DNA from 4 places in the Rossellomorea sp. FM04394 genome. Region 1 is predicted to be linked to each of the others. Evidence: riboswitches for the same ligand, from Rfam matches in the RefSeq annotation. Region 1 holds a riboswitch; each other region holds the start of a gene.
The links. Region 1 has a riboswitch for S-adenosylmethionine ahead of ACCB35_RS10695 (Fur-regulated basic protein FbpA). Riboswitches for the same ligand answer to the same signal wherever they lie in the genome.
Positions count from the first base shown of each region.

Region 2: it holds a riboswitch for S-adenosylmethionine, as region 1 does, so the genes downstream of both, ACCB35_RS14205 (peptide ABC transporter substrate-binding protein) here and ACCB35_RS10695 (Fur-regulated basic protein FbpA) in region 1, are expected to answer to the same signal.
Region 3: it holds a riboswitch for S-adenosylmethionine, as region 1 does, so the genes downstream of both, ACCB35_RS21500 (sugar ABC transporter substrate-binding protein) here and ACCB35_RS10695 (Fur-regulated basic protein FbpA) in region 1, are expected to answer to the same signal.
Region 4: it holds a riboswitch for S-adenosylmethionine, as region 1 does, so the genes downstream of both, ACCB35_RS08205 (2,3-diketo-5-methylthiopentyl-1-phosphate enolase) here and ACCB35_RS10695 (Fur-regulated basic protein FbpA) in region 1, are expected to answer to the same signal.

Region 1 is NZ_CP168654.1:2,149,214-2,154,024, reverse strand. Features, by position in the region: gene ACCB35_RS10705 (NAD-dependent epimerase/dehydratase family protein) at 1-649, shown strand, start outside; gene ACCB35_RS10700 (protoporphyrinogen oxidase) at 736-2,133, opposite strand; SAM riboswitch class I at 2,422-2,529, shown strand; gene ACCB35_RS10695 (Fur-regulated basic protein FbpA) at 2,630-2,845, shown strand; gene ACCB35_RS10690 (TVP38/TMEM64 family protein) at 3,041-3,607, shown strand; gene spoIIP (stage II sporulation protein P) at 3,692-4,811, opposite strand, start outside.
Region 2 is NZ_CP168654.1:2,796,204-2,801,014, reverse strand. Features, by position in the region: gene ACCB35_RS14215 (histidine phosphatase family protein) at 1-67, shown strand, start outside; gene ACCB35_RS14210 (GNAT family N-acetyltransferase) at 94-864, shown strand; SAM riboswitch class I at 945-1,048, shown strand; gene ACCB35_RS14205 (peptide ABC transporter substrate-binding protein) at 1,217-2,845, shown strand; gene namA (NADPH dehydrogenase NamA) at 2,900-3,916, opposite strand; gene ACCB35_RS14195 (glycosyltransferase) at 4,015-4,811, opposite strand, start outside.
Region 3 is NZ_CP168654.1:4,300,849-4,305,659, reverse strand. Features, by position in the region: gene ACCB35_RS21505 (CTP synthase) at 222-1,826, shown strand; SAM riboswitch class I at 2,165-2,271, shown strand; gene ACCB35_RS21500 (sugar ABC transporter substrate-binding protein) at 2,367-3,452, shown strand; gene ACCB35_RS21495 (sugar ABC transporter ATP-binding protein) at 3,469-4,811, shown strand, end outside.
Region 4 is NZ_CP168654.1:1,634,845-1,639,655, reverse strand. Features, by position in the region: gene ACCB35_RS08220 (acireductone dioxygenase) at 1-274, opposite strand, end outside; gene ACCB35_RS08215 (methylthioribulose 1-phosphate dehydratase) at 271-918, opposite strand; gene ACCB35_RS08210 (2-hydroxy-3-keto-5-methylthiopentenyl-1-phosphate phosphatase) at 915-1,577, opposite strand; gene ACCB35_RS08205 (2,3-diketo-5-methylthiopentyl-1-phosphate enolase) at 1,585-2,790, opposite strand; SAM riboswitch class I at 2,896-2,997, opposite strand; gene ACCB35_RS08200 (pyridoxal phosphate-dependent aminotransferase) at 3,047-4,231, opposite strand; gene ACCB35_RS08195 (carbon-nitrogen family hydrolase) at 4,353-4,811, shown strand, end outside.

The DNA.
Region 1 (4,811 bases):
TGTATTAGGTACCGTAAAGTTGTTGGAGTACTGCACCAAATACGGTGTAAAAAAGTTCATCTTCTCCTCTTCAAGTGCAGTATATGGTTATACAAGTGAGGTTATTCATGAAGATAGTCCTACTAGCCCAATTTCCTTTTACGGCACCTCAAAATTAGTATCTGAAACCTATATCAAGCTATTTAATAGGCTCAATGATCTTCCATACACCATACTGCGTTACGCAAATGTTTACGGACCCAGGCAACGCTCGGATGGGGAAGGCGGAGTAATAAGCATTTTTATTGAACAATTATTACGCAACGAAGCACCTGTCATTTTTGGAGATGGTAACCAGACACGCGACTTTGTTTTCGTAGATGACGTAGCACGGGCAAATCTTCTTGCCATCACAAATGCAGACAACCAAATCATCAATATCGGCACCAGCACCCAAACATCCGTCAACCTTCTCTGCACACTACTATCGAACCAACTTCACTCTTCCCTGACTCCTGACTACAAACCGAAACGTGAAGGAGATATTCTAAACAGTCACCTATCAAATGCAAAAGCGCTAGACAATCTAAAGTGGGAACCAAATTATAATCTGATCTCTGGATTAGAGAAAACAGTGGATTATTTCAAAAACAATTATAATGTTAAATAAGTAAAGGAAAAGAACCTGGATAAGCTCAGGCTCTTTTCCTTCTTTAGTTATCTTACTCTCAAAAATGAAAATGTTGAATTTCTAAATCAAACATTCTTCCCCAACCTATCTACAATCCATTCAGCTGTTTCCTTTCCATTTTTAATACACGCACCTATGCCCACTCCAAAATACGATGCTCCGGCCAGCTTGACACGTGGTAGTTCGGTTGCGAGAGTTTCATCTAACGATTGAACAGACCGACTGTGTTCAAGATGATAGTTTGGCATTAGGTCTTTCCAATTCGTCACTTCTACAGAAATCGGATCTCCGTTTATCCCGATACTTTTCCTGATATCATCGAGTGCCGTGCTCACAAGTTCTGCCTCACTAAATTCTTTCAACTCTTTATAGTGAGGGTTTGTGCTTTTGTAAAAAAGTCTCAATAAAAGGTTTTGGTTACTGGACGTATGCTTCCACTTCCGGCTCGTCCATGTGCATGCATCACATTTTAATTCGCTGCCTTTTGAGACGATGAAACCAGTGCCATCAGCAGGAAGTTCCTCATCTGGAATATTAAACCCGAGGTAGATCGAAATGAGTGAAGAGTTTTTCAGTTTATTAAAATCAGGTTCAAGTTTTTCATGGGTCAGAATCTTTTGGGTTACATCATGAGGTGTTGCGAATACCACATAATCCGCTTGAATGCTACCTTGACCACCAAGAGTCAGCACATATTTGTCTCCTGTTTTTTGGAGCTTAGTTGTTTCTACTCCCTTTAATATTGTCGTACTGGAGCATTTTTCTTCTAAACGTTCGATGATGGTTGATAACCCATTTTTAAACGAGATGAATTTTTTACTGGAGGTCCCTTGGAATTTTTGTTTGTTTTTAGATAAACCTTTGATAATACTTCCGTATTCATTTTTATAATCAAGTAAGTATGGGAGGGTCGAAGCCATGGTGAGTTTATGCAAATTCCCAGAATAGACCCCTGACAATACCGGCGCCACCTGATTCTCTACCAATTCCTTACCCAGGAATGCTTCTAGAAATTCACCGATTGAACTTTCTTTTGTAAATTGTGTATTTTTAGTTTCAAGGTCTTTAAGTGCTGCATTCTTACCTTCATCCGACACCAAGGTACTCTTGTGAAGAGACTCAACGGTCATGGGAATTCCAAAAATCGTGTCATGCGGAATCCTATGCAATTCGCCATTGGTATATATGTAGGATATGCCTGTTTCATTATAGACAAGTTCATCTCTAAGGTGCAGTTCATCAACTAAAGGGAGAACCCCTTCATTACGGGCCACAATGGAATCCGCTCCTGCTTCCATAATGAATTCCGCTTCTCTTACACTTCTGATCTTGCCGCCAAGCTGGTGATCACGCTCGATGAGTATTAACTTGATATCTATTTCTCGTTCTTTGGACATTTTTTGAAGATGGTACAGCACTGTTAATCCTGTAATTCCTCCACCTACGACAACGACTGTCTTCATACGATTCACTCCAATAATTGCGTTTATGTATACAGGTTATCATGTTTTTTGTTGATTAGAAAAAAAATCTGTGTCTGAATTGAGAAAAGGTATCGTGAATAAAGGGGTGTAGGCTGAATTAGGAGCATAATCTGCAAGGCTGGACCGTTTTTTTCATCATTCAATTCTTCCTTCACCTTACTCTCAACATCCTATTCTACCTTTAATTATGCACATTTTATATTAATACCAAGTTGACAACTATGAATACTCAACTATATAATGAATGTAATTCATTACGACTATATACACTTATCCAGAGAGGCAGAGGGAATGGCCCGATGATGCCTCAGCAACAGATTCTATACCATAGAACACTGTGCTAATTCCACAAGCAATTTGCTTGGAAGATGAGTTGAAGTTTTGTTGCATTAAGCCTTCTTCTTATCTACTGGGAAGCGGGCTTTTTTTAATGACCCTTCCTCAACTCGTTTACATTATAAGAGGAGTGATCACAATGGGGAAAACCCTACAGGATGCAATTCATAATCGACGAAATGAATTAATTAACAAATTGATAGCCCATAACATTTTCAAAAAAGGAAACAAACAGCTATTCGAGTTGACCCTTCAGGAACTAGAGGACGAATTTAAATACATTCAGAATGAAAGCCATCCGCACAGCGATATAGGCTCGATTCAATGGAAAAACTGTGCAAAGTTAACAAGCTGACAAGAGCCCCAATCCGTGGAAGTGGTTTGGGGCTTCCTGAGTTTCATTCAAATGGTCATGATCATGGTATTTGCAGTTCTTCCTCATGTTTCATTGACAAGTGTCCAGACTTTTTCTAAAATGACATGGGATTGTTTTAGATGTAACTACATATATTTCCATGATAATCCACTCTCATATGAAGGAATACACCCTATGACCCTCAATCTGCAGCATTTTGTGAACGAATTCACCGGCCTCGATAGTTGGTCTCTCTTTTTTATCAGTATTTTCATAAATGTTGTCATCAGTATTCTTGGTTTTCTGCCGAGTGTCTTCTTGACGGCCTTTAACATTTCCGTATTCGGGTTGTTGCCTGGAATCGGGGTTTCCATACTTGGTGAATCATTAGGAGCCATTGTTAGTTTTTATTTATATCGAAAAGGAATTAAGTTTGCCCGTATTGATCAGATTCTGTCAAACAAATATTTTTTTAAATTAAAAGAAGCGTCTGGTACGGAATGGATATTTCTTCTATTCTTCTTTCGTATGGTTCCATTTGTGCCTTCAAGTGTGGTAACCGTTGCGGCTGCCTTTAGCTCTATTTCAATTGTGGCCTTTTCCGTGATCAGTTCTGTGGGAAAGATTCCTTCGTTGTTAATTGAGGCATTCGTGGTGGTGAATGTGTTGGATGCGGATAAGGGCACGGTTATTTTGTTGGCGGGTTCAGTGGTGATCGGGATGATTTATTTGGGATATCGTTGGAGAATGAAAAGATTATGATTTTGGCCATTCCAAGAATCCACTCTATTCAAGGATAGGAAAAAAGACGTCTACCACACGGCCAACGTCTTTTTTCTTGATTACTTATTGTCCATTCACCTCGACGGCATCCTTTTTGTAATATTCTGCAAAGATCTCCGCAAATGCTTCTGTTGAGTTATACAGTTCTACTAAATTATTTTCCACTCCACCAAACTCAAGAAGCATGGCTCGCTCTGTTAGATCCTGGTTATACACCCCATTGCCTTCTGCTCTTGTTTTGATAAAGACTCCGCGGCTGATGCCGGGATACTTTTCTTCTAACTTAGCATTCAACTCTTTCGCGATTTTCAGATTCTTTTCGAAGTTTTTGTTTTCTTTTCCCACTATGAAAAATAAGCGGGCATAGTTTTTGCCGTTAATGGTTTTGGTAGTGATGCTCCGTGGCTGAGAATCCCTATGGATATCGATCAAGTACGTTAAGTCATCGTTTTGGGCGATGGCTTCCTGTACTAGTCCTCTTGATAACTGATAGGATTCAAAATATGTCCATGACTTGTCTTTAAGTGCTTTGTTTACATCTGTCTTATCCTGAACTGCCCCAATCCCCCTAGCTTCAAGCTCTTGCTTTAATTTGGACCCTACAGCAATGACGTTAACCTTCTCGTTGGTACTCGCTGGATCTTTCGAATCGTTATTTTTAATTAGCGGGCTGAACGCTTCCCAGCTGTGTGAATGATAGATGTAGACGGATTTTTCATCAATCTCTTGAACTCCGTCTCCTGAATTGTTGTTTGCCTGATCAATTTGGCTCTGATCGATTTCCTGATCCTTCAACTGATCTTCTGTTGGAGCCGGTGATTCATTTGGGAGGTTCGTAATGTCAGTCCCCTTCCCCGCAACGGCTATGTGAGTATGATAATTTTCGATTCCTGGGATTTCCCGTCCAAATAAACTTCGCGGATCAAGGAGTGAAACATTGGTGACACTTTCCAACCAATCAAAATCATTGTTTAATGCTGCCTCATTCGTAACCCGCAATCCTGTCATTTCCTGTGACAACAACATAAGAAACGTTTCCTTCGGTACTAGTTCCGACATTGATGAATACAGTAAACTATCCACCCTCAATTTAATGGCAGTTGATGAGATCAACCATACGGTCAAGTACATGAGGACAATACCGATCAATACTACCCGAATGATTGCCTTCATAGAGACGAAT
Region 2 (4,811 bases), 650 kb from region 1:
CAATCCTGATGTGTATGTTGTAAAAGTCGAAGAAGACGGGGCATCTGTTCAACGGATATGGGAGTAAGTTCATAGAGGAAAAGGGGAGTACGAATGAAGGAAATCACATTTGACCATATTTATAATCCAGGACATGAAATAGGTGAGAATGAGCTTTATAAACATATTCATTTTCCAGAAATGTTAACAAGGTATGATAGTAACTTTCTTAAATTCAAAAAACATCCAACGCTGGCTGAATTTAAAGAGGCTGCCCTGTTCTTGAGGGAATTTCATCAATCAAAAGGCCAGAAGCATGTAAAGTTTCTTTTTCCTGACGATCATAAACCTTCAGAGGAATTGATGGATTATTTTAAGGATGAAGGATATGAGACAGGTTTCAATGAATTGTATCTTATCGAGCCAGGTCAATTCCCAATACTTGAAGACATCCCTGATATCGAAGTAAGGGAAGTGACCGAGGCGGAGCTCAATGCGTACCTTGCATTTCAATACGAGCAGGATTTGGAGTATGGCCCCGATTTTGCCGATCAAAAGGTGGATATGCATAAGAGGAATTTTCAGAATCCCCGTTTGGTGCAGCTACTCGCTTTCTATAAGGGGACCCCGGCCGGATCCGTGGATGTGATCATTGAAGATCATACAGCAGAAATCGATGGGCTGATGGTTCATGAAATGTTTCAAAAAAAGGGGATAGGGGCAAGGCTTCAACAGTTTGTGATGAAGCAATTCCCTGATAAGACCGTGATATTGGTAGCGGATGGGGAAGATACTCCGAGATTGATGTATCGAAAACAAAACTATCGTTGTTTAGGTTTCAGGTATGAGGTACAGAAGGTGTATGAGACTGAACAACCCGAATAGATGATGTTCAAAATGTGAGTTTTATTATATTGACATAATTGTTTTCATCGTGTATATTTTTCTATAATTTAATAATTTTTCCATTATCCAGAGAGGTGGAGGGACTGGCCCTTTGAAACCTCGGCAACAGACTTATTATAGTACTGTGCCAACTCCAGCAAGCATATCGCTTGAAAGATAAGGAGATCATTTTAGGTATGTTAGTTCATAGTTAAATCAGCCCTCTTCTTGTTTTCAAGAAGAGGGCTTTTTATTTTATTGAAAGGGGGAAGTTTTAAGAAGTTACCAGGGTACATATGTCAAGGACAATAATGATTGAGGAATTTACTAGGAGGAAAATAGTATGGGTTCGATAAAGAGAAAAATCAATAAGTATTTTGCTTTTATAATTTTATGTTTACTTTTAACAGCATGTAATCAAAATGCCACTTCAGATGTTAAACAAGGAAGTGAAGATCAGCAGGTTTTGCGTCTTGTTCAAACGGCTGAAATGCCGACATTGGATAGCTCTTTGACAACAGATACAGTGTCTGCCCAGGTACTGGCAAGTGTCGTTGAAGGCTTATTCGAACTGGACGAAGAGGATAATCCAAAGCCGGCAATAGCAGAGAGTTTCGATGTAAGTGAAGACCAGAAAACCTATACGTTTCATCTACGTAAAGACGCCAAGTGGTCAAATGGAGAGCCAGTCACAGCGGATGATTTCGTTTACTCTTGGAGACGGGGGGTTAATCCTGATACGGGGGCAGAGTATGCTTACATCCTATACGATATAAAAAATGCCGAAAAAATCAATACAGGAAAATCAGGACCGGACGAGCTGGGTGTGAAAGCTATCGATGTACATACTCTGGAAGTAGAATTAGAACATCCGGTTCCTTATTTCTTACAATTAACCACACTTCCAATGTTTGCGCCCCTCTCACAAGAGTATGTGGAAGATAGTGGATCTAAGTACGGCTTAGAAGCGGATACAACGTTATACAACGGACCATTTGTTGTGAAAGAATGGAAGCACGAGCAAAGCTATTTATTAGAAAAAAATAAACACTACTGGGATCACTCTGAAGTGAATCTGGATGCAATTGAAGTTGATATCGTAAAAGATTCTTCTACGGCGATAAACCTATTTAATACTGATGAAATTGATCAAGTGGTTCTATCGGCTGAATTAGTAGATCAATATAAGGAGAGCCCTGACTTCAAAAGCTTTTCCGACAGTAGAATGTTTTTCCTTAGACTAAATCAAAAAAATCCTATCTTATCGAAACAAAAAGCCAGAAGGGCAATCGATCTGGCATACAATAAAGAGGACTTGGTGAATGTGCTATTAAACGACGGGTCTTTGCCTGCCTATTATTTTGTTCCAAAGGGATTAACGAAAGGGCCTGATGGAAAGGACTTCAGAGATACCGTTGGACCCCTGAATGAAGGAACCCTAAAAGAAGCGCAAGCTCTGTGGAAGGAAGCAATGGATGAAGAAAACATTGATTCTATTGAAGTGGAATTACTTAATTACGACACGGAATCTTCCCGGAAAATCGGGGAGTATATTAAAAACCAATTAGAATCTAATCTCGAAGGGCTTACGATTAAAATCAAACAACAGCCTTTTAAACAAAAAATAGAATTGGAAAATAAAATGGAATATGAAATCAGTTTATCTGGATGGTCAGCTGATTATCCAGATCCAATGGCTTACCTTGATATGCTTCTATCAGAGAGTCCATTTAATCGGACTGGATTTGCAAATGAGAAGTTTGACTCGTTAATTTTAAAGTCGAAAGGAGAATTGTTAGAGAAACCAGAAGAGCGCTGGAAGGCTCTTCAAGAAGCAGAAAAAATCCTGTTTGAAAAAATGGCGATTTCACCGGTCTACCAAAAAGGTGTAGCCTATTTAGAAAAGGGTTCAGTGGAGAATGTATTCATTCATAAGTTTGGTGCTCAATATGGATATAAATACGCTTATTTAGAAAAATAGACCATACAAAGAAAGCGCTCAATTGGTTACCAATTGAGCGCTTTTTCCGTATTCTTACCAGCCGCGATCATACTGCTTAGGCGCTTCTATCTCTACACCCAACTCTTTGGCTGCCGTTCTTGGCCAGTATGGGTCACGAAGCAATTCACGAGCAAGTAAGACGAGGTCAGCACGCTCGTTTTGCAGGATTTCTTCTGCTTGTATACCTGTTGTAATCAGCCCGACTGCACCTGTATCGATCTTCGCTTCTTTTTTTATGGTCTCGGCAAGTTTCACCTGATAACCAGGGAACACTGGAATTCGCGCAGGTACAAGTGCACCGGAGCTTACGTCGATAAGATCGACTCCTTGTTCCTTCATCCATTGGGCAAACACAACATAGTCTTCAACGTCCAATCCTTCTTCGTTATAATCTTTGGCAGAAACACGAACGAGTAGAGGTCCGTCCCACACTTGTTGAATTCCATCGATGACTTCACGAAGGAAGCGGTAGCGGTTTTCTGCAGATCCACCGTATTCGTCGGTACGTTTATTGGATAGTGGAGACAGGAATTCGTTGATGAGATACCCATGTGCCCCATGAATTTCAATCACATCAAAGCCCGCTTTCTTCGCTCTTTCTGCTCCTTTAATGAATGCCGTTATAGTCTCTTTAATATCATTCGCCGTCATTTCAACGGGCATCTTCATCTCTTCATTAAATGGAATCGCAGATGGAGCAAGGATGTCTCCTTCAAGAACGGCTTTTCTTCCTGCGTGAGCAAGCTGAATCCCGGTCTTTGCCCCCTGTTCCTTGATCAAGCCCACTAACTCTTTCAACCCTTCAATATGTTCGTCATCCCAAATGCCTAAATCCTGCGGGGATATTCTCCCCTGGGGAGTGACCGCAGTTGCTTCTTGAATGATGAGGCCGACACCACCGACAGCACGGCTCGTATAGTGGGTGCGATGCCAGTTTTCAACTTTTCCATCTTCGTTATGGGAAGAATACATGCACATAGGTGCCATTACAATTCGATTCTTCAGTTCTACCTCTTTAAGCGAATATGGTTGAAATAGCTTTACGTTCATTTTAATCACCTTCCATGACGTGGTATTTATTTCGGGTTTCTAAATAGTACTACACATGAAGTATAACAACACCTTTTTTGTTCGGAAAGAAATGTGCTTTACTTCTTTTTTTGCTTCAGTTCCTTAAACGAATAAACTGTTCCACGCCATTCGATTCCGCCTCGTTTAAAGGTTAAAAACGTGGCTCGTCCTATGGAATAGATAAATAAAAGGGCGGTTACAGGTAATGCGAGAAAGAGAAGGGGAGTCTCCTTCGTCATCTGTTTAATGACCTTTAAATAGGTAATACCGATGAAAAGAATGATTATCATACTTACGATTCGAATCGGGGTCTCCCCTGAGAAAATCGTTATGAAAGGAAGTACAGTAGAGCAGAAGACTCCTAACATGGCAAACAATACAAGTAGAAAGGAATAATGAAGACCGGCAAACGTATTTTTTTCTAAGCCGTTAAAAGCTTCTTTCAATGAGCGATACCATTCCACCTCCAGAGACTTGAGGGCAGTGAGGAAGGATTGCTTTTTGTGGTGTTTCTTTATTTGGATCCCTAGCTGTAAATCATCATCGGGCATGTGCTTGATCCTCTCATGGGTACCTATTTCCTCATAAACAGATTTTGTGATGAGATTGAAGGCGCCAATGCCCATCCCTATCTTAGAGGAGGGGTCGTTTGCTTTCCAGGGTCGCTTATAAAAAGAAAAACCGAATAAGAAAAAAGCAACAAAGCTTTTTAGCCAGAAGGATTGTGATTTTATATGTGGAGCCAGTGTCAGGTGATCCAGCTTCTGTGTTCGAAGCAGGGACACTGCTTTTGTCAGGATGCTCGGATCATTAAAAATGACGTCGGCATCTGTGAAAAGGATGAGTTCTCCTTCTGATATCTGATACCCTTTAT
Region 3 (4,811 bases), 2.2 Mb from region 1:
TAACCTAAACCTTTTTGTGTAGCGGATCTATCTTTTAAAGACCCCTTACATTTTTATGTATATTGATAATGAGAGGCTGTCTTTTAGCTGTTTATGCAGATGAATTTATTTTTGGGGAATGGACTTGTCCTTCTTTGAACAAGATAAATTCATGACATGACTACATAAGAGACACCCTCTACTTTTTTTGAAACAAACTTACTTTGAAGGGGGACATATACATGACTAAGTATATTTTCGTAACAGGCGGCGTAGTGTCGTCACTAGGGAAAGGGATCACAGCAGCGTCCCTTGGAAGACTATTGAAAAACCGTGGAGTGAGCGTCACGATCCAGAAGTTTGATCCATACATCAACGTGGATCCGGGAACGATGAGTCCATATCAGCACGGTGAAGTATTCGTAACAGATGATGGTGCGGAAACGGATCTTGACTTAGGTCACTATGAGCGTTTCGTTGACATTAACCTGACGAAATACAGCTCTGTGACGACGGGGAAAATCTATTCAACTGTACTGAAGAAAGAGCGTCGCGGTGATTATCTTGGTGGAACGGTACAAGTTATCCCACACATTACTAATGAAATCAAAGAGCGCGTTTACCGTGCCGGTCGCGAAACCAATTCAGATGTCGTGATCACGGAAATCGGTGGTACGGTCGGGGATATCGAATCCCTGCCATTCCTTGAAGCGATTCGCCAGATCAAGAGCGACGTAGGCCGTGACAATGTGATGTATATCCACTGTACGCTTGTACCTTACATTAAAGCAGCGGGTGAAATGAAAACAAAACCGACTCAGCATAGCGTAAAAGAGCTTCGCAGTCTTGGTATCCAGCCAAATGTCATCGTCGTGCGTACAGAAATGCCAATGACTCAAGACATGAAAGACAAAATCGCGTTATTCTGTGATATTGATAAAAATGCTGTAATCGAGGCAATGGATGCAGATACACTATACTCTGTGCCACTTGCGCTACAGGATCAAAAGCTTGATGAAATCACATGTCAGCACTTGAAGCTGAACTGCCACGAAGCAGATATGACAGAGTGGAATGAACTCGTTGATCGCGTGAAAAACCTGTCTCGTAAAACAAGAATCGCCTTGGTAGGGAAATATGTTGAATTACAGGACGCGTATATCTCAGTAGTAGAAGCCCTTCGTCACGCCGGCTATCATTTCGATAGCGACATCGAAGTAAGATGGTTGAACTCTGAGCTCATCGACAACGCAAACGTAGCAGAAAAACTTGCAGACGTAGATGGAATCCTTGTACCAGGCGGTTTCGGTGACCGTGGAGTGGAAGGGAAAATCGCTGCGACTCAATATGCCCGGGAAAACAAGGTTCCTTTCCTTGGAATCTGCCTTGGTATGCAGCTTGCATCCGTAGAATATGCACGTAATGTTCTTGGTCTTGAAGGAGCTCACTCGGCTGAGCTGAATCCTGAAACGCCATACCCGGTCATCGACCTTTTACCAGAACAAAAGGATATCGAAGATCTAGGCGGGACACTGCGTCTTGGTCTCTATCCGTGTAAGCTGACAAAAGGTTCAAAAGCCTATGCAGCCTACGATGGAGAAGTGGTTTACGAGCGTCACCGCCACCGCTTCGAATTCAACAATCACTACCGTGAGCAAATGGAAAAAGCCGGCTTCATCTTCTCAGGCACAAGCCCGGATGGCCGTCTAGTGGAAATCATCGAGCTAAGCGACCACCCATGGTTCGTCGCATCTCAATTCCACCCTGAATTCACATCACGCCCGACACGCCCGCAGCCTCTATTCAGAGACTTCGTGGAAGCGTCACTTGCGTATGGTGAGAAATAAGATTTATTTGGAACTGCTCTCCCTGGTTTGGGAGGGCGGTTTTTTTGTTATATAGGGTTGGGGTGGCCGATTTTTAAGGGGAATCGGGATTTATCGACCGTTATTGAGATTTATCAACCGAAATCCAAAATTATCGACCGTTAATCGGATTTATCAACCGTATTTTCAATTTATCAACCTAATTTTCACGATATCGACCGTTCTACAAATAGTGACAAATTTCGCTCTACCCTCTTTAATCCTCTATAGAAAATTCCCTAAAAAGAATATTGACAATATTCCCACATATCGTTAATATAGCGATTATAGCAAAATCGAACACAATAAAATTTCATAATCTCTTATAAAGAGTTGGCAGAGGGACTGGCCCGATGACGCCCGGCAACCTACCGTACACACGGAAAGGTGCTAAGACCTGCAGGAAGAATTTCCTGAGTGATAAGAGTACGTTTATTTATACATAAACCTCTTTTCTCTTGGGAAAAGGGGTTTTTTTATTTGAAAAATTGAGGCATATGACCTCGGGAGGAGAAAAGAAAGATGAAAAAAACGGCATCATTACTCGTATTACTCGCACTCATTTTCAGTTTGGTGGCTTGTCAGCCAAAGGTATCACAGGAGGCTGACGCGGATAGTGGAGAAAAGGAGGAAGCAGTGTCCGATCATCCATTGGCCAATAAAAAGATCGCCCTTATTATGCAGATCAATTTAGGGACATTTTCCGCTCAATACATAGAAGGTGTCAAAGAGCAGGTAGAGAAGTTTGGCGGTAAAGTTCAAGTGTTTACATCTGAAGGAGATCTGGCAAAAATGTCTTCCAACCTGGATGCGGCCATCAATCAAAAATTTGATGGGATCCTCATCGATCATGGTACGAAAGAAGCGCTGCAATCAGGGGTGGAAAAGGCGAAGGAACAAAACATTCCCGTTGTCGTATTTGATGCGGATGTTGCTTCAGAAGGGGTGACGGTCCTCGAGCAAGGCGATCAGCAAATGGCTGAACAAACCTTGACGAAGCTTTCAGATGAACTTGGCGGCAAAGGTGAGATCGTGAAGATTTGGGTTGCAGGCTTTGCCCCGATGGAAAGACGCCAGGTGGCATATCAGGAATTTTTAGAAAAAAATCCTGATATTAAAGAAGTGGCAGCATTTGGAGCGGCTACCCAGAATACAGCACTGGATACACAGGCTCAAATGGAGGCCATATTGAAACAGTATCCGAACAAAGGTGACATCGATGCTGTCTGGGCTGCTTGGGATGAATTTGCAAAAGGCGCCGTTCGGGCAATCGAAGCGGCAGGGAGAGATGAAATCAAAGTATATGGTATCGATATGAGTGATGAGGACCTCCAAATCATCCAAAAAGATGGAAGCCCGTGGGTGGCATCGGCAGCGGTCGACCCGAAAGATATCGGCCGTGTACAGGTCCGTTTCTTATATCAAAAGCTAAATGGCGAAGAAACGCCTGAGAAAGTAAAGCTTGAGCCGGTCTTTATTGAAAAAGAAGCATTGCCTGAAGAAACGATCACCACAGATCAATTGCACGAGCATGTAGATGGCTGGGGAGCAAGTGAGCAAGGCTATACAGATGAATTGAAAAAGCTTGAAGGATCGTTCACAGAGTAGAAAGGAGTTAGAAGAGATGACGTCTCCACTGTTGGAAATGATTAATATCAATAAAACCTTCTCAGGAGTGAAAGCCCTTAAGACTGCAAGCTTCGATGTGAAAGAGGGGGAGGTCCATGCCCTGTTGGGGGCGAATGGTGCAGGAAAAAGTACACTGATGAAGATTTTATCGGGAGCCTATTTGCAAGACAGCGGAGACATCATCCTTCACTCTGAAAAAAGAGACTATCAATCTCCGAAAGAAGCGAAGGAGCATGGCATCCACTGCGTGTACCAGGAAGTGGACACGGCCATTGTCCCTGAACTTTCTGTAGCCGAAAATATCGTCCTTGATCAGTTTTCACAAAAAGGCTCCTTTTTTATCACCAAGAAGTCATTAAAGAAAGAAGCGTTGGAGGCGCTTAGACGGATCGGGGCAGAAACCATCCCCCTTGGGCAGCCTGCGTCACGCTTAAGTCTCGCTGAAAAACAGCTGGTCCTCATTGCCAGGAGCCTGCTTCAAAAAGCGAGAGTACTGATTTTAGATGAACCAACGGCCCCTTTAAGCTCTTCCGAGACAGAGAAATTATTCCGTGTCATAGAAGATTTAAAGAAAGAGAGAGTAGGGATCATTTTCATCTCTCACAGGCTCCCTGAAGTCTTTCAGCTTTCGGATCGCATCACAGTCATGAGGGACGGAGAGACGGTTGGAACGTACGGAACAAACGAAACAACCTCCCATAAGATCATTGAAGCGATGCTTGGAGGCACGTATAAAGAAGAGTTTCAGAAAAGAACGCTGCCGATTGGTGAAACGCTTTACGAAGTGAGAGGACTTGCGGACGGACAAAAGCTGAAGGATATCCATTTATCCGTGAAGGCAGGTGAAGTAGTCGGAGTGGTCGGACTCGTGGGGGCAGGGAAAACCGAGCTCGCCAAAGCCCTATTCGGAGCATCTCAGGTAGTATCGGGTGACCATCTTCTGAAAGGCAAGAAGCTCAGTATTCATTCTCCACGAGATGCAGTACAAAATGGCCTGGCGCTTGTACCTGAGGAAAGACGAAAAGAAGGATTGTTCATTCATGAATCCGTGCAGCACAACCTAAGCTTCCCCTCCTTGGGGAATGTCTCCAATTGGCTATGGATCAACGGAAGGAAAGAACGTCAGCTGGCTCGTGAAAAAATCCGATCCCTCGGAATTAAAACCGCTCATGAAGGGATCCAGGCCAACTTTTTAAGTGGAGGTAATCAGCAAAAGGTTTCAATCGGAAAGTGGCTATCCGATGAAGCCACAGTGTTCTTGTTTGATGAACCGACGAAGGGTGTGGACATCGGAGCGAAGAAGGAGATCTTCTCCCTGATTCAATCCCTTGCAGAAAA
Region 4 (4,811 bases), 510 kb from region 1:
GTAGTTCTTCAAGATTTGGGGTACTCTCCGAAAGGGAGATTACATCCCAGGCTTGATACCCTCTTCTCTCTGAAATATCTTCAATCTCCTCTTTGAAAGTAGACAGGATGTCCGCTTTATCTTCTTCCGTTAAAGCGTACCGATCCCTTAGTGATTCGCTCAGTTTTTCAATATTCCAATGCTCATAGATGACTCCTTGTTCATTTAAATACTTCACTACCTCTTCCTGATGATCAATGACTTGATTTTTCCCCTGAATTTTAATGGTTGTCATAAGCTGACTCCTCCTTTAAGAATGGATTCCTTGGTTGATAAAGATAATAGAGTGAGTTGGTATTGGAACATAAACTCACAAGCTTCCAATAGTTTCTTAGCCTCAAAACCGTTACGCCCCCATACCGTAATCCCGTGATTTCGAATGAGTACGGCACCTTTGTCTCCTTTAATGAATGGTTGAAAGGCATCTGCCAAGGTTGGGATATGGGCATGATTATGAATGATCGGAATGGATAGGGAATCATGTTCCCCCCATTTATCCCAAGCTTTAATCAGTTCCTGGTTTCTAAACGTGACGACACCTTCATCCCCATACAGTTCACTGATCACATTATTTGCAACGGTATGGACATGTAAGCTGCATCCCGCTGAACTCCGTGTAAAAACATGACTGTGCAGCAGTGTTTCTGCCGATGGTCGTAATTGAGTTTCCTCCATGGCCTCACCATGAGCATTGACGAGGAGGAAATCTTCTTTTGTGTGCTTTCGTTTATCCTTTCCACTTGCCGTAACAAGGAAAGTGGCAGGGGATGAACTCACTCGTATCGCGAGGTTCCCGCTGGTGCCCATGAACCAATCTCTGTCTGCTAATTCCCTTTTAATATCGGCGAGCTCATCCCACTCCGGTTGATAGGATTTCATAATGTCACTCCTTTTTTAATTGCATCCATGCAATCATGAAACGTTTCAAAGGGAAGATAGGGGATTCCCTTTTCTTCACACATGCGCGCGAGATAGTCTCTGGCAAGCACAGTATCACCAAGCTTTGCCATCTCGATATCTGTGACAGAATCCCCGATCACAATGACCTCTGTATCTTCTTTTAAAGACAATGTTCTCAGGATGGAAGGCTTGCAGCATCCACAACCTTTACTGTCACAATGATCGTCACATGGATGCGGCCAATGAATTGTTACGGTAGAATCATCGAAGTTTGCTTCATTACAAAAAACTCCGTTAAAGGGCCCGTATTCATTCAGTAAAGGGTGAACAAAGAAGTCTATTCCTCCGCTGACGATATACAATGGAATCTCGTTGTCTTTCGTATATTCCACAAATTCCTTAAAACCTTCACGTATGACAGCTGTATCCAATAAATACTGAATCATTTCGTCTTTCTGTGATGAAGGAATAAGCGAAAACAGCTTGCTTACACCTTCTTTAATGGACATCGACTGACTTAAAATGTCCTCCTTGATACCTTCCCATTTTGGAGGAGCAAAGGATTTCATCAACGAGATGATATTATCCGTTTCTGTAATCGTTCCATCGAAATCACAAAAAATGATTGGATGACCCACTACACCTTTACCTCCTCTCCCATAGGGATAGTGCTTTACGAAGTTCACCATGGTTTTCTGCTGCCTCATTGAGAGACGTTCCTTTTAAAACTGCATCGATTGCTTGAACGAATGCTTTCCCTCCACCACTTGCACCGTCAGGGTGACCATGAATGCCTCCCCCCGCATTGATGACACAGTCTATACCGAAATCCTTCACCAAAAGCGGGACAAGAGCGGGATGAATGCCGGCAGATGGTACTGGCAATGCTCTTTTCAAATGGGCATCTTCCTTCGTTAACTCATGGCTCACGGCTAGAACTTTTTTCTTTTCTAATGCAACACTTCCGTATGGTGATGGAAATAATGAGAAATCAGCCCCGACCATTCGTAAAAATTTCCCTAACCATAAAGAATAGCTCACACCATGAACAGGAGATGCCGCAGTAGCCCCGGCAAAAGCAGGATGGGCCATGATCGGCAACGCGATATCATCGTCCTCTCTCAATTCCTGAAGAACATCGAGACCATAAGAAAACACATTGAATAATAGAGCATCTGCCCCGAGCTCCCTTGCTTTTCTTGCTTTATCCCGTAATTGTGATGTTCTGCCTGTCAGGTTCACTGCATACAAGGTTTTCTTCCCTGTTTCCTCAAACACATCGTTCAGCACCTCCTCTCCTAATCTGACTCTCTCAGAAAAGGGTGTCAGCGGATTATCGAATAAAATTTCATCGTCTTTTACTACATCGATTCCTCCGAGAGCCTGGGCTCTTAACTGATTTTCAAGGAAAGTGAGATCCCTGCCGATTACACCTTTAAAGATGCTCATTAACAGTGGTCTATCATGTACATCTGTTAACTCCCTGATCCCTTCAATTCCAAATCTCGGACCAGGATATATTTCTTTTAAATCTTTCGAAAACTCTAAATCTATCAATTTCACCTCTCCATCAAGGGAAAGCTTACCGAACACCGTTGTTAGGATGGCTGGAATATCATTTGAATAATTATGACGGGGATATCCAATCTTCACTTCACCCCGTGGGCCATCATCGCCTTCCCACTCCTTCACGGAAACGACTCTACCCTTGTACTTTCTCAATTGTTCCTGTTCCAGTAGCGGCAAGTCCGTCCATGAACCGACCGTTAGACCCAAGGCAATTCCCTCTGCCTTTTTCTCGTATGAACCGCTCTTTCCCTTTAGTTGATAGGTTGCTATCACTTCACTCATTGTTGAATTACCTCCTTATGAAAAAGCTACTAAGCCGCATGTTGGTTTCATAGCGGCAAACAAAAAACCTCTTCCAGATAAGAAGAGGTTTGCATTCGTCACTCTTTCTTATCTGTCAGCAATATAGCTGCAAGAATTAGCACCGTGCTTAATAAGTCGGTTGCCGGGCTTCATCGGGCTGGTCCCTCCGCCTGCTCTTGATAAGAATTTCATTATTAATTATTCAGTTGGATTATTGCACCAATTTTGGCTTATGTCAATCCCTTTTGTGGAATAATTCTAAACTTTCAATACGTGAAATCGCTTCTTTTATCCGTTCGTTTGTGGTTAAAAGTCCTACACGTACATACCCTTCACCGAATTCTCCAAAGCCTACCCCCGGAGCAACAGCGACTTTGATTTTTTCAAGTAAATAGTTTGAGAACTCTACAGATGTAAATCCTTCAGGTACCTTTAACCAGGCGAAGAAGGAACCTTGTGGAGCCTTTACATCCCACCCTATTCCCTGAAGCCCGGAGATTAATAGTTTTCTTCTTTCTTCATATGTTGAAACCAATGCATTCACGCATTCCTGCGAGCTTAAGAGGGCTGTGGTAGCCGCTTCTTGAATGGCACCGAACAAGCTCACATAAAGGTGATCTTGAAGGACGTTGATCGCTTCTATGACACTTTTATTCCCAACTGCAAACCCGACTCTCCAGCCAGCCATATTATATGTTTTCGATAGAGTATAGATTTCAATACCGACATCCTTAGCTCCTTCTGTTTCCAAGAAGCTAATAGGTTTCTGTCCATCAAATCCAATCGCTCCATAGGCAAAGTCATGCACAACACAAATATCATGCTGATCGGCAAGTTCCACTGTTTCTTCAAAGAATGATTTTGTGGCGATCGCACCAGTTGGATTATTGGGGTAGTTAAGAAACATTAGCTTTGCATTATATAACTTTTCACCGGACAGTTCTTGATAATCAGGTAGAAATCCATTTTCCTCACGGAGAGGCATTTTAATCATGCGGGCTTCTGCTAATGCAACCCCGGATAAATAATCAGGATAACCGGGATCAGGCACTAATACACCATCACCAGGGTTCAATAAACATTGAGGAATTTCAACTAATCCTGCCTTTCCTCCAAACAGCACAGCTACCTCTGTTTCCGGATCCAAACCTACACTGTATTCACGGAGGTAGAAAGCGGCAATCGCCTCTTTAAATGACGATAACCCACGAAATGGGGGATATTTATGATTGGAAGGTGTAGCAGCTGCTTCTGTCAGTTTTTCCACAATATGAGGAGGAGTCGGCTGATCCGGATTTCCCTGCCCTAAATTAATGACATCATGTCCCTCTTTCACAACAGCATTCACTTTCCCTGCAAGGGATGCGAAAAATTGTTCAGGTAATAAATCTAAACGTTTTGCCTTACTATAAGTCTTCATACACTCACCCACTACATTTTTTTGAAAATTTATTACTTTCAAATTCTAGTCACAAATGATATAACGGAAAATAAAGAATGTAAAGCAATAAATTCCAAAAGGCCACAATGAGGTGAAAGAAATGATTCAAAAGATAGGTATCGCACAAATGGATATTGTGTTCGGAAATCCTTTAGAAAACAAGAAAAGAGTCGAGAAATGGGTTAAAAAAGCAAGTGAAGACGGCTGTGATACAGTTGTACTGCCTGAGCTTTGGACGACTGGATATGATCTTACAAGAATGGATGACATCGCTGATAACGGAGCAAATGATTCATCTTCTTTCCTGACCGCCCTGTCCAAAAGAAATTCCATTCAGATTGTAGGTGGTTCTGTAGCAAACAAAACACAGAATGGTGTAAGCAATACACTTTTAGTAGTTGATTCCAATGGCCGGTTGGTGAAACAGTATTCAAAGCTTCACCTTTTCAAGCTAATGGATGAACATCATTATTTACTTCCCGGACAAGAGGATGGCATGTTTACCCTTCAAGAAACAGAAATGGCAGGATTGATTTGTTACGACATCCGCTTTCCGGAA